DNA from 3 places in the Pantoea sp. SGAir0418 genome. Region 3 is predicted to be linked to each of the others. Evidence: predicted binding sites of a transcription regulator. Region 3 holds the regulator's gene; each other region holds the start of a gene.

Region 1 (4,439 bases), 610 kb from region 3:
ACGTACCGAGCGTGGAATGGATGGAAGATCTGCTGCGCAAAGCGGCGCAGAGTATTCCGCAGCAGCGTCTGTGGGTGAACCCGGACTGCGGCCTGAAAACGCGTGGCTGGAGTGAAACGCGTCAGGCGCTGGCCAACATGGTGAAAGCGGCGCAGAAGCTGCGCGCCGAAACCGTTTGATGGCAGGATAATACGTTGTGTTGTTGAGTTGGGGCGCGCTGGCGCCCCTTTTTTATTCTGCGTTCGGCGCGACGCCATACTGCTTAAACCACGCCAGCATGCGCTGCCAGCCATCCTGTGCGGAATCGGCGTGGTAGCTCGGACGATAGTCGGCGTTGAAGGCGTGACCAGCTTCCGGATACACCACAATCTCGGCTTTGGCATTGGCCGCGTGCAGGGCCTGGCGCATCTTATCGATACTCTCCAGTGGAATGCTTTCATCCTGGCCACCGTACAGTCCCAGCACCGGTGCATTCAAATCCACTGCAATATCAATAGGATGTTTCTGCTGCTTCAGCGTTTTCTCGCCCTCCAGGCGACCGTACCAGGCGGCGGCGGCGCGCACCTGCGGATTATGAGCGGCAAACAACCAGCTGATGCGACCGCCCCAGCAGAAACCGGTGATCGCCAGACGACGGATATCGCCGCCGTGACGCGCCGCCCAGTTGGCCAAGTGGTCGAGATCCGACAGTACCTGCGAATCCGGCACTTTGCTCACCAGCTCTTTGAACAGGGTAGGGATATCGTTGTAATCGTTGGGATCGCCTTCGCGGAAATAGAGCTCCGGCGCCACGGCGAGATAGCCTTCCAGTGCCAGACGGCGGCACAGATCGCGGATGTGCTCGTGCACGCCGAAAATTTCCTGCACCACCAGCACGACCGGCAGCGTGCCGCTAAACTGTTGCGGACGAGCATAATAAGCCGGCAGGTTCTCACCCTGGCTCGGCACGGACGTCTCGCCCGCGTGAATGGCATCGCTGGCGGTAATGATGGTGCTGGCTGCGGTGGGCTGCACCGCTGGCGCAAAGCCGTCGGTGGCGGATTTTTGTGCCATATTGTCTTCGGTTTTCATGGTTCTCTCCGTGCTAGCAAGTGCGCAATCACGTAACTATAGCCTGGCCTTACGGCAAGGCTGGCGTAGGGTACGGGGGATGGTTAACCTGATCTGCTTCTCTATTAACACTGCCTTTTACGGTTACACAGCACCGCTTGTAGCAATTCAGCGCAGCAGACCGCTAATATGTGATTGGAGTCACACAATATCTTTAGTTCAATGTAACTTTCATTATTGATAGTGAATTCAGTCACATATTTATCCGGGCCGCTGACGTAAAGTGGCGCGCTTATTCCCCTTATCTTCCAGGAGTCTGATATGGCCCAGTCTGACGTTTTCCACCTTGGCATCACCAAAGCCGATTTGAAAGGAGCCACGCTGGCGATTGTTCCTGGCGATCCGGAGCGCGTGAAGAAAATCGCAGCGCTGATGGAGAATCCACAGCACCTCGCGTCGCACCGTGAATTCACCACCTGGCTGGCGGAGATCGACGGCAAACCGGTGGTTGTCTGTTCCACCGGTATTGGCGGTCCGTCTACCTCTATCGCCGTTGAAGAGCTGGCGCAGCTGGGCGTGCGTACCTTCCTGCGTGTGGGTACCACCGGCGCGATTCAGCCACACATCAACGTGGGTGATGTGCTGGTGACCACCGCCTCGGTCCGTCTGGACGGTGCCAGCCTGCACTTTGCGCCGATGGAATTCCCGGCGGTGGCTGACTTCGCCTGCACCACCGCGCTGGTGGCCGCGGCAGAAGCCTGCGGCGCGACCACGCATATTGGTGTCACCGCCTCGTCAGACACCTTCTATCCTGGCCAGGAGCGCTACGACACCTTCTCCGGACGCGTGGTGAGCCGCTTCCAGGGCTCGATGAAAGAGTGGCAGCAAATGGGCGTGCTTAACTATGAGATGGAATCCGCTACACTGTTAACCATGTGCGCCAGTCAGGGACTGCGTGCCGGCATGGTGGCTGGCGTCATCGTGAATCGCACGCAAAAAGAGATCCCGGATGCGGCCACTATGAAGCAGACAGAAAGCGATGCGGTGAAAATTGTGGTGGATGCCGCGCGTCGTTTACTTTAGCGCGCCAGTCAGGGAATGATTTCGAGACCAGGCTTATAGGGAGCTCAGCAATTGCCTGATTAGAATGCGCGCAATTTCAGCCGATTCTGAGAAATTTCCTATGCGCAAAACGATCTCTGTCCCACGTCCGGGTTTTACCAGCCGCCCTGCTGCAATGCAGGCCTACGTTGAGAGTGCCGCCGCGCGCTTTCGTCAGGCAATGGCCGCGTCAGATTATCCTCTGGCGCGCCAGTGCTGCGAAGAAGTGCTGCGCGTCATGCCTAACCAGATGCAGGTGCTCAGCGACTACGCGCTGACGCTGATGCGCGTCGGCGAACATAAAAAATCCTACAAGATTTACCAGAAAATCTATCAGGCACCGGCGGCGCAGCGCGCGCAGGCGTCGGAAACCTGGCTGGATGGCCTGACGGAAGTGTGTGGCTGGCTGGATAAGAAAGATGAAGTGGCGCGTTATGGCCTGGAATCGCTCACCCAATCTGATATGCGTTTCAGTCAGGGCGCGAAAGCGACTTTTCCCGCACCGGCGCCTGCGCCGATTAACCGCAGCAATCCGGTAGAAAATATCATCTCCTTCAGTCTGTATGGCGGTCAGCCGCGCTATTGCGAAACTCTGATCAAAAACGTTGAGGTGGCGCGCGAGCTCTATCCGGACTGGATGTGCCGCATCTATCTCGACGACAGCGTGCCGCAGCACGTGTGGCAGCGCCTGACCCAGCCAAACACCCAACTGGTGGATATGTCGCAGGAGAAAACCATTTTCCCTACGCTGTGGCGCTTTCTGGTGATGGACGATGCCAGCGTAAAACGCTACATCGTGCGGGATGCGGATTCGCTGCTGTCAGAGCGCGAAGTCGCGGCCGTCGATGCCTGGCTGGTTTCGCCATTCTGGTTCCACCACATGCGCGATTATTACTCGCACACCGAGCTGTTACTGGCCGGCATGTGGGGCGGCTGTCACGGCGTGTTTCACAATGTGGAGCAGCAGATGCGCGACTTTATCGCGCAGTATGACGGCAGCGAGCGCTTTACTGACCAGTACTTCCTCAAGGTAGCGCTGTGGCCGACGGTGCGCGACAGCATCCTCAATCACGACGATATCTTTCACTTCCACCACGCGCAGCCGTGGCCGGCGCATGCGCCGATTCGCTGGCAGACCGACAGCTTCCACGTCGGCAGCAACGCCGGTTTCGCCAGCATGGCCGGCAAAGTGGCCAACGCCGAAAATGGCCAGCAGCAGGTGGAGCTGACCTATGGCGGCAACAGCTGGTGCTATCCGGCGAAGGTGAAAAGCGACAGCGAATGGGTGCTGCCGATGCCGTTTTTCCTGATCGACGCCTGGAAAGCGGGCGACCTGACCGTACGCGCCCTGTAGTTGCCCGGACGGTGCCCATCGCGCCCGCGATAAAATCCGCGGGTTGCCATGAATGTTCTGGACATTCATACAGTGGCGCTCTACCTTCTCCTCAGCGAGACGATCCGCGGGGGGATTATGGATCAGCAACTTATCATCAGCGGCGCGCTGGCGCTGGCCGGTTTGGGCATTGGCTGGATTATTGCCCAGCTGCGCGCCGGCCATCAGCACGCCAGCTTCACCACTGAACGCCGCCTGCTGGAACAGGCGCAGCAGCGTCAGCAGCAGCAGCTGGAACAGCTGCAACAGCAACTGCAGCAGCGCGAACAGGAGCTGCGCCAGCTTCACGGCACGCTTAGCGGCGCGCAGGAGCGCCTGCAGCAGCTGGATTACTGGCGGGCCGAGAGTGAACAGCTCAGCCGCGAGCTGCGTAATCAGCTGGAAGTTAACAGCGCGCAGGAAGCCGAACTGCGGGAAGTCACCATTCGATTAGAAGAGACGCGTTTCGCCGCTGAGGAGAAGCAGCGTCTGCTGACTAACAGCGAACAGCGCCTGAGTGCGCAGTTTGAAAATCTTGCCAACCGAATCTTCGAAAACAGCGGAAAACGCGTCGACGAGCAGAACCGGCAGAGCCTCAACAGCCTGATCGGCCCGCTGCGCGAACAGCTGGACGGCTTCCGCCGCCAGGTCAACGATAGCTTCGGCCAGGAAGCGCGTGAACGCCACACGCTGGCGCACGAGATTCGCCAGTTGCAGCAGCTCAACGCACAGATGGCGCAGGAAGCGATCAACCTCACCAAAGCGCTGAAGGGCGACAATAAAATTCAGGGCAACTGGGGCGAAGTGGTGCTCAGCCGGGTGCTGGAGGCGTCGGGCCTGCGCGAAGGCTACGAGTACCAGACCCAGGTCAGTGTGCAGCTGGAGCAGCAGGGCCGTATGCAACCGGATGTGATTG
Region 2 (4,439 bases), 520 kb from region 3:
CCGCAGCTTCCAGTACCGCGTTGATGGAATCCGTGCCGACGCAGTTAACGGCTGGCAGAGCGAATTTGTTTTCTTTCGCTACTTTGAAGATTTTCTGAACGTCATCACCAGTGACAACGCCGGGTTTTACGAAATCAAAAATTTTAGACATGGTTGTGTCCTGTTTCGTTTATCGTCCACTCCCCAATGGGAATGCGATCTGTTCGCCCACAGCGGGCAAGCCTTCAGACAGCGCCGAAGCGCTGCCCCCAAAAATTACTGCTTCGCGCGCTCTTCCAGCATGGCTACTGCCGGCAGTTTTTTGCCTTCCACGAACTCGAGGAACGCACCGCCACCGGTAGAGATGTAGGAGATTTTGTCCTCGATACCGAACAGGTCGATAGCCGCCAGGGTATCACCGCCGCCGGCAACAGAGAACGCGTCGCTGTCTGCGATAGCGTTGGCAACGATTTCGGTGCCCTTACGGAAGTTCGGGAACTCAAACACGCCAACCGGACCGTTCCACAGAATGGTTTTTGCGTCTTTCAGCAGTTTCGCCATGTTCTGTGCGGTTTCGTCACCGAAGTCCATAATTTCTTCGTTATCCGCTACTTCGGAAACCTTTTTCACGGTTGCCGTGGCAGTTTCGGAGAATTCCGTGCCGACGCGTGAATCGGTCGGTACCGGAATGCCGTACTGGTCGCGCAGGCCTTTAGCGGCCTCAACGAAGTCTGGCTCGTACAGCGATTTGCCGACGTTGTTGTCGATCGCCACGAAGGTGTTGGCGATACCGCCACCGACAATCACGGTGTCAGCGATTTTCACCAGCGACTGCAGCACGTCGAATTTGGTCGACACTTTAGAACCACCCACCACGGCGACCAGCGGACGCTGTGGATTGCTCATCACTTTGCCCAGCGCTTCCAGTTCGGCAGACAGCAGCGGACCGGCGCAGGCGATAGGAGCGAATTTGCCCACGCCGTGAGTGGATGCCTGCGCGCGGTGCGCGGTGCCGAATGCATCCATGACGAACACGTCACACAGCGCGGCATATTTCTTCGACAGGGTTTCGTCGTCTTTTTTCTCGCCTTTGTTGAAGCGAACGTTTTCCAGCACCACCAGTTCACCCGCGCCCACTTCAACGCCGTCGAGGTAGTCTTTCGCCAGGGTCACGTTAGTGCCGTTCAGTTTTTCTTTCAGGTAGTTAACAACCGGCAGGAGGGAGAACTCTTCGTTGTATTCACCTTCGGTCGGGCGACCCAGGTGAGAGGTAACCATCACTTTCGCGCCCTGTTTCAACGCCGCTTCGATGGTAGGCAGAGAAGCACGAATACGTGCATCTGACGTCACTTTCCCTTCTTTCACTGGTACGTTGAGATCGGCACGGATCAGAACGCGTTTACCAGCAAGATCCAGATCGGTCATCTTAATTACAGACATGGTGAACCCTCTCGTTGATTCTCATAAGTTTTGCCAGACGCAGTCCGCGTCTTACCTGAAACCGCTTGCGGCCATTGCTAACGTGGTGTCGATCATGCGGTTAGCAAAGCCCCATTCGTTGTCACACCAGACCAGGGTTTTGATCAGGTGGTGACCGCTGACCCGCGTTTGCGTGCCGTCCACTATGGCACTGTGCGGATCGTGGTTAAAATCTACTGAGACTAACGGTAATTCCGTATAGTCAACTATACCACGAAATGCCCCCTCTGACGCGTTTTGCAGCAACGCGTTGACCTCACACGCCTTCACCGCCTGGCGCACCGAAACGCTCAGATCAATGGCGGTCACGTTGATCGTCGGCACGCGCACCGCGATAGCCTCGAAGCGATCGTTAAATTTCGGAAAAATACGGGTAATGCCAGCGGCAAGACGCGTATCGACCGGAATGATCGACTGACTGGCGGCACGGGTACGGCGCAGGTCGCTGTGATACGCGTCAATCACCTGCTGATCGTGCATCGCCGAGTGGATGGTGGTCACGGTGCCCGACTCAATGCCAAAGGCGTCATCCAGCAGCTTGATCACCGGAATAATGCAGTTGGTGGTGCAGGATGCGTTGGAGACAATGCGGTCAGTTTGTTTAAGAGCCTGTTCGTTAACGCCGAACACTACGGTGGCATCCAAATCGTTGCCGCCGGGATGCGAGAACAACACTTTCTTCGCGCCAGCCTGCAGATGCGCTTCACCATCGTCGCGGCTGCCGTACACGCCGGTGCAGTCCAGCACGATATCAACATTCAGCTCGCGCCACGGCAGCGCGGCAATCTCCGCCTGATGCAGGATACGGATGGTATCTTCGCCAACCCACAGCTGATCGCGCTCCTGGCGTACGTCAAAGGCAAAGCGGCCGTGGCTGGTGTCGTACTTCAGCAGATGCGCCATGCCAGCTGCTTCCGCCAGTTCGTTAATCGCCACTACGGTGATTTCCGCCCGGCGACCGGTTTCATACAGCGCACGCAACACGTTGCGCCCGATACGACCAAAACCATTTATTGCGATACGAATGGTCATCTCACTTCCTGCAGCCACACCTGAAAAAACGTGCCAAATACCTTGAGCGTTTCGCTGCGTTTTGTACAGGGAATTCTTGCCCGGTTACGGTTGCTGACGGAGAGCACACGGCTGCAACTGAAACGGTTCAGCGAGAATAAAGCATGGAAGGAATAACAGGAATGATTGCGATCAACTGTGCTGCTGATTATTGGATCTGCGTCACAAATTCAGGCAATGGCGATTATTACTGCAGGAATAATTGAACCGTTTCAGGTTCAGGCGATAACAGGGCCGGCGATCTGCACATCGGTGTCGCGGCGCAATTTATTGCGCGTGGTTAAGCATAAAGATAGCAGCAGAAATGCGCAATGAATCGCGCCGCTACAACGCGCAGCGGCGCGACGGGTTACGCGAAATTAAAGAATCGATTTCGCGGTTTTCACCACGTTGGCCACGGTGAAGCCGAACTCTTCGAACAGCTTCTCAGCTGGCGCTGACTCACCGAAGGTGGTCATGCCAACGATGGCACCGTGCAGGCCGGTGTATTTGAACCAGTAATCCGCAATACCGGCTTCGATAGCAACGCGTGCGCCAACTGCTTTCGGCAGCACAGACTCACGATAAGCCGCATCCTGCTTATCAAACGCATCGGTAGACGGCATGGACACCACGCGCACCTTACGACCTTCCGCGCTCAGCTGCTCGTAAGCGCCGACTGCCAGCTCAACTTCAGAACCGGTCGCAATCAGAATCAGCTCCGGCGTGCCGTCGCAATCTTTCAGCACGTAACCACCGCGCGCCACGTTAGCCAGCTGCTCAGCACTACGATCCTGCTGCGCCAGGTTCTGACGTGAGAAGATCAGGGCTGATGGGCCGTCAACGCGCTCGATAGCGTATTTCCATGCCACCGCAGATTCCACCTGGTCACACGGACGCCACAGGCTCATGTTCGGGGTGGTGCGCAGGCTGGCCATCTGCTCAACCGGCTGGTGCGTCGGGCCATCTTCACCCAGACCGATAGAGTCGTGGGTATAAACCATCACCTGACGGATTTTCATCAGCGCCGCCATACGTGCCGCGTTACGCGCGTACTCGACGAACATCAGGAAGGTTGCGGTGTACGGCAGGAAGCCACCGTGCAGCGCAATACCGTTGGCGATGGCAGTCATACCAAACTCACGCACGCCGTAATGAATGTAGTTGCCTGCGGCATCTTCATTGATCGGCTTCGAGCCAGACCACATGGTCAGGTTGCTTGGTGCCAGGTCAGCCGAGCCGCCCAGATATTCCGGCAGCAGCTTACCGAAAGCTTCGATGGCATTCTGCGACGCTTTACGGCTGGCGATTTTTGCCGGATTAGCCTGCAGTTGCTCGATGAACTTCTGCGATTCCGCCTGCCAGTTAGCAGGCAGCTCGTTGTTCACGCGGCGTTTGAACTCTGTGGCCAGTTCCGGATGCGCAGCGGCGTAAGCAGCAAACTTCTCATCCCAGGCTTTCTCTTTCGCCTGGCCGGCTTCTTTGGCATCCCACTGTGCGTAGATTTCAGAAGGAATTTCAAATGGCGCGTAGTTCCAGCCCAGCTGTTTGCGGGTCAGCGCGATTTCGTCGTCACCCAGCGGGGCACCGTGCGAATCGTGCGTACCGGCTTTGTTCGGGGAACCGAAACCGATGATGGTTTTGCACATCAGCAGCGATGGCTTGTCGGTGACCGCTTTGGCTTCTTCAACTGCTTTCTTAATCGCATCGGCGTCGTGACCGTCCACGCCACGCACCACGTGCCAGCCGTAGGCTTCGAAGCGTTTGGCGGTGTCGTCGGTGAACCAGCCATCCACGTGACCGTCGATAGAGATGCCGTTGTCGTCATAGAACGCCACCAGCTTGCCGAGCTTCAGGGTACCGGCGATGGAGCACACTTCGTGCGAGATGCCTTCCATCATGCAGCCGTCGCCCATGAACACGTAAGTGTG
Region 3 (4,439 bases):
TATCCATCATGCGTGGCAGCAGGAACTGCGCGCCATTCAGTGACAGCAGCTGCAGCGAATACACCGCCGTCACCGTAAAGCCAATCATCGACCAGCCATAATATTTACGCGTGATCAGATAGCTGGCGAGCGTGATGACCAGCATGGTCAGCAGGGCAATCGACTCCGGAACAGCAAAGCGCAGCGACGCCGCGGCGATCAGCAAGCCGGCGAAGGTGCCGAGCGCCCGGTGCTGAATGCGCACGCGCGTGGCGCTGTAGCCGTTCTGGCTGACAAACATGATGGTCATCAGAATCCAGTAAGGCTTGGGAATATTGAAGAACAGCGCCAGCGCGCTGCCGAACATTAGCATCACCGCGAAGCGCGCCGCCGTCCGCAGCGCGGCAGATTTCAGCGACAGGTAGCTGCGCAGCGCCGGCAGCAGCGGCAGGCGGCGCTGGCGATCGGCCATCAGGTCGCGGGTGTACAGTGGCTTCTGCGTGCGCAGCACGCGGGCGATGCGGCTGAAATGGTAGAGGCAGAAATTACCGACCGGATTATCCGGGTGCTGCCGGGCAATTTTCTCCAGCGCGCCGAGCGGCTTCTCCATGTGGAAGCGTTCCGGCAGCTGGTGATAGAGAATGGCATCGGCCAGCACGCGCAGCCGTGCCGAAATGATTTTCGCGTTCCAGCGGATCACCGCCTCGGCGTGGCTCTGCTCCACCAGCTTTTGCACCTCTTCCGGCTGGTGCAGGCTGACCGAGATATGTTCCTGCAGATCGAGCGCGACCTGGAAAGCGCGCGTCAGGCGTTTATGGCTGTTATCACGGCTGGCGGACAGCATATGCATCTGCTGGTAGCAGGTGGTGATCAGATCGACCGCTTTCTGCTGGCGCGCCAGTAGCGGCGGCAGCGCTTTTTCCGGATCGGTCAGCTGCGTCAGCAGGGTGTATTTGGCGTCGCAGTAATCGGCCAGCTCGCGGTACAGCAGGCTGAGGGTCTCGCGCATCGGCTGCTCTTTCCACAGCCAGAACCAGAACCAGTTAAACAGCCCGTACCACAGCGTCCCGCCGATATACAGCAGCGGCGGGACCCACATCGGCATACGGCCGACGAGGCTTAAGGTAAAGATGGCGGCGATCAGCGTGCCGGGCAGCAAACGACCATGCAGCGGGCTGATTTCACCGGTCACGCCCACCAGCAGCGGCAACACCAGCAGAATCAGCGGCAGCGGCACAGCGTAAGCCGTGAGGTACTGAATCAGAAAACTGCCGCTGGCGAACAGTGCGCCGCCGACAATCAGCCGTTTGAAGAACCGCTTGTGTGGCGTATCCAGACCGGCGATGTTGCAGCAGGCCGGCACCAGGGAGAACAGCAGCCCTTTTTGCAGATCGCCAAACAGCCAGCCGAGCGCCACAGGCAGGCACAGCACCAGCGTTTGCCGCAGCGCATAGTTAACTTCCGGATGATAGATGATTCGACGCCACATCAGCTCATCGTAAACAGAAACGGCGCGATGTTGCCATCACGCCGTAGGTGAGAAGAAATCAGCGGGTGCCGTAAACGACGATGGTTTTGCCGTGTGCAGAGATCAGGTTCTGATCTTCCAGCATTTTCAGGATACGACCCACGGTTTCGCGTGAGCAGCCCACGATCTGACCAATCTCCTGACGGGTGATTTTGATCTGCATACCGTCCGGGTGGGTCATGGCATCAGGCTGTTTCGCCAGGTTGAGCAGCGTTTGCGCGATACGGCCGGTCACATCGAGGAAGGCAAGGTTGCCGACTTTTTCAGATGTTACCTGCAGGCGACGCGCCATCTGCGCCGACAGGCGCATTAAAATATCCGGATTGACCTGAATCAGCTGACGGAATTTTTTGTAGGAAATTTCAGCCACTTCGCAGGCGGTTTTCGCACGTACCCAGGCGCTACGCTCCTGGCCCTCTTCAAACAGGCCGAGCTCACCGATGAAATCCCCCTGATTGAGGTAGGAGAGAATCATCTCTTTGCCTTCTTCATCTTTAATCAGTACCGCGACGGAACCTTTCACGATGTAGTACAGCGTTTCCGCTTTCTCACCCTGATGGATGAGGGTGCTTTTGGATGGATATTTGTGAATATGGCAATGGGACAGGAACCATTCGAGTGTAGGGTCTGTTTGCGGTTTGCCGAGAACCATTCGCTATTATCCTCTGTTGTAATCGTGCCCAAAATACAGGGGGCAGTTTTCCCTGTCAGGCGGTGAAATCGTCCAGCGTTTCCCGTGAGGGACAGTTATTCGGGGGTGGATTCGTAAGCGATGCTTTTGATTCGTCCCGCTTTCGTCTTTCGTGACGAAAATATTTTCAGCACTGTTTGTAGCATAGCTTTTGCAACCTGTCTCCTGTTGTCTCGCTTCAGCAGGTGGGGGATGCGTCTGCATTGCTGTTTGTCAGGTGAAAGCGTACTCTGGCGGCAAAACCGCCGCTTCAGGAGAAAGAATAATGCAGGCACGAGTGAAATGGGTGGAAGGGCTGACCTTTCTCGGAGAATCCTCATCCGGTCATCAGGTATTAATGGACGGCAATTCCGGTGATAAAGCGCCCAGCCCGATGGAGATGGTGTTGATGGCTGCGGGCGGCTGCAGCGCGATTGACGTGGTGTCGATTCTGCAAAAGGGGCGCAACGATGTCGCCGATTGTGAAGTCAAACTGACCTCGGAACGCCGCGAAGAAGCGCCACGCATTTTTACGCATATCAATCTGCATTTTATTGTCAGCGGCAAAGCGCTGAGCGATAAAGCGGTAGCGCGCGCGGTGGATCTGTCCGCGGAGAAGTACTGCTCGGTCGCGATCATGCTGGGCAAGGGCGTCGAGATAACGCACAGCTACGAAGTGGTGGAGCTGTAATCCAGCCGGGAGCGCGGCCCTGCGCTCCCGATCTCAGTTCCTCACGGCGAAACTGGCGTATTAGCCTGCGCTATTCAATACGTTTTCCTTCAATCAACCGCTGCACCAGCGGCGTCATGATCAACTCCATCGCCAGTCCCATCTTGCCGCCCGGCACCACCAGCGTATTCATGTGGGAAATAAACGAGCCCTGGATCATCGCCAGTAAATAAGGAAAAGCGATGCCCTCCAGGCCGCGAAAATGGATCACCACAAAGCTCTCATCCAGCGACGGGATTTCACGCGCGGCAAACGGGTTCGAGGTATCCACGGTCGGCACGCGCTGGAAGTTGAGGTGCGTGCGGGAAAACTGCGGCGTGATGTAGTTGATGTAGTCTTCCATCGAACGCACCACCGAATCCATCACCGCTTCGCGCGAATGGCCGCGCTCGCTGGTGTCGCGTACCAGTTTCTGAATCCACTCCAGATTAACAATCGGTACCACGCCAACCAGCAGATCGACGTGTTCAGCCACGTTATGCTGCTGCGTCACCACGCCGCCGTGCAGGCCTTCATAGAACAGCACATCGGTGTTTTCCGGCAGCGGCTGCCAGGGTGTAAACGTGCCCGGCACCTGATTCCACGGCACCGCTTCATCGTAGGTGTGCAGATATTTGCGCGACTGGCCGAGTCCGCTCTGACCATAGTCGCGGAAAGTCTGCTCCAGCAGGCCGAAGTCGTTGGCTTCCGGGCCAAAGTAGCTGATGTGACGCCCGAGGTCGCGCGCCTTACGAATCGCCATGTCCATTTCCGGACGGGTATAGCGATGGAAACTGTCGCCTTCTACTTCCGCCGCGTGCAGATCCAGCTGCTGGAAAATTTTACGGAAGGCGAGACTGGTGGTGGTGGTTCCGGCGCCGCTGGAACCGGTAACGGCTATGACTGGATGCCTGGCTGACATAACAGCGCTCCCTGTGAAGTCCGGCGATGAGCATTGTTAACACGAATTGCCGCCTGACGCATTAGCCGCGAAATTCACGCCGCGGCATAATATTGACCGATTCATGCAATTCTGACCACACCAGTACCACCTCGCCCTGCTCGAGCTGGCGGCGCACGTCGGCCACTTTCTGCGTCAGGCTGCGCTCCTGCTCGCCATAATCGGTGCCTTCACGCAGCACAAAACTTTCTATCAGGTTTTCCAGCGTTGTCGGGTCGAGTTCTTGCCAGGGAATAATCACAGTTACATATCCAGATAAGTTGAGAGCCAGTCCGGCACGCGCTGCTCCAGCCACATTTTGGGTCGCAGCAGGCTGCCGCCCACGAAGCCGACGTGACCGCCTTGCTGCGTCAGCTGATACTCAATTGTGGCAGACAACTGCTGCGGCTGCGGGATCACCGCATCGGTCATAAAGGGATCATCTTTAGCATGGATGATCAGCAGCGGCTTGCGCACGCCGGTCAGCAATGGCATGGCGCTGGCGCGCTGATAATAGTCGCGCGCATCAATAAAACCGTGGGCGCGGGCGGTAATCGCATCATCAAACTCACGCAGCCGGCGGAAGGCGCGCAGCTGCGTCAGATCGACCGGC

What was found. The regulator CRP, encoded in region 3, controls carbon source genes, mostly activating them, when cyclic AMP is high. The targets are predictions, from matches to a motif close to ATGTGANNNNNNTCACAT.
Region 1: a site for CRP is predicted at 1,240-1,257, ahead of udp (uridine phosphorylase). Genes of this name have one in related genera too.
Region 2: a site for CRP is predicted at 2,680-2,697, ahead of epd (erythrose-4-phosphate dehydrogenase). Genes of this name have one in related genera too.

What each region holds. Positions count from the first base shown of each region.
Region 1 is NZ_CP027911.1:3,797,813-3,802,251, reverse strand. It holds gene metE (5-methyltetrahydropteroyltriglutamate--homocysteine S-methyltransferase) at 1-179, shown strand, start outside; gene C1N84_RS17725 (dienelactone hydrolase family protein) at 232-1,071, opposite strand; gene udp (uridine phosphorylase) at 1,372-2,133, shown strand; gene C1N84_RS17715 (tetratricopeptide repeat protein) at 2,234-3,505, shown strand; gene rmuC (DNA recombination protein RmuC) at 3,623-4,439, shown strand, end outside.
Region 2 is NZ_CP027911.1:823,143-827,581, reverse strand. It holds gene fbaA (class II fructose-bisphosphate aldolase) at 1-151, opposite strand, end outside; gene pgk (phosphoglycerate kinase) at 256-1,419, opposite strand; gene epd (erythrose-4-phosphate dehydrogenase) at 1,471-2,490, opposite strand; gene tkt (transketolase) at 2,889-4,439, opposite strand, start outside.
Region 3 is NZ_CP027911.1:306,795-311,233, forward strand. It holds gene C1N84_RS01305 (YccS/YhfK family putative transporter) at 1-1,468, opposite strand, end outside; gene crp (cAMP-activated global transcriptional regulator CRP) at 1,527-2,159, opposite strand; gene C1N84_RS01315 (OsmC family protein) at 2,464-2,868, shown strand; gene C1N84_RS01320 (phosphoribulokinase) at 2,939-3,808, opposite strand; gene C1N84_RS01325 (YheU family protein) at 3,870-4,088, opposite strand; gene C1N84_RS01330 (hydrolase) at 4,091-4,439, opposite strand, start outside.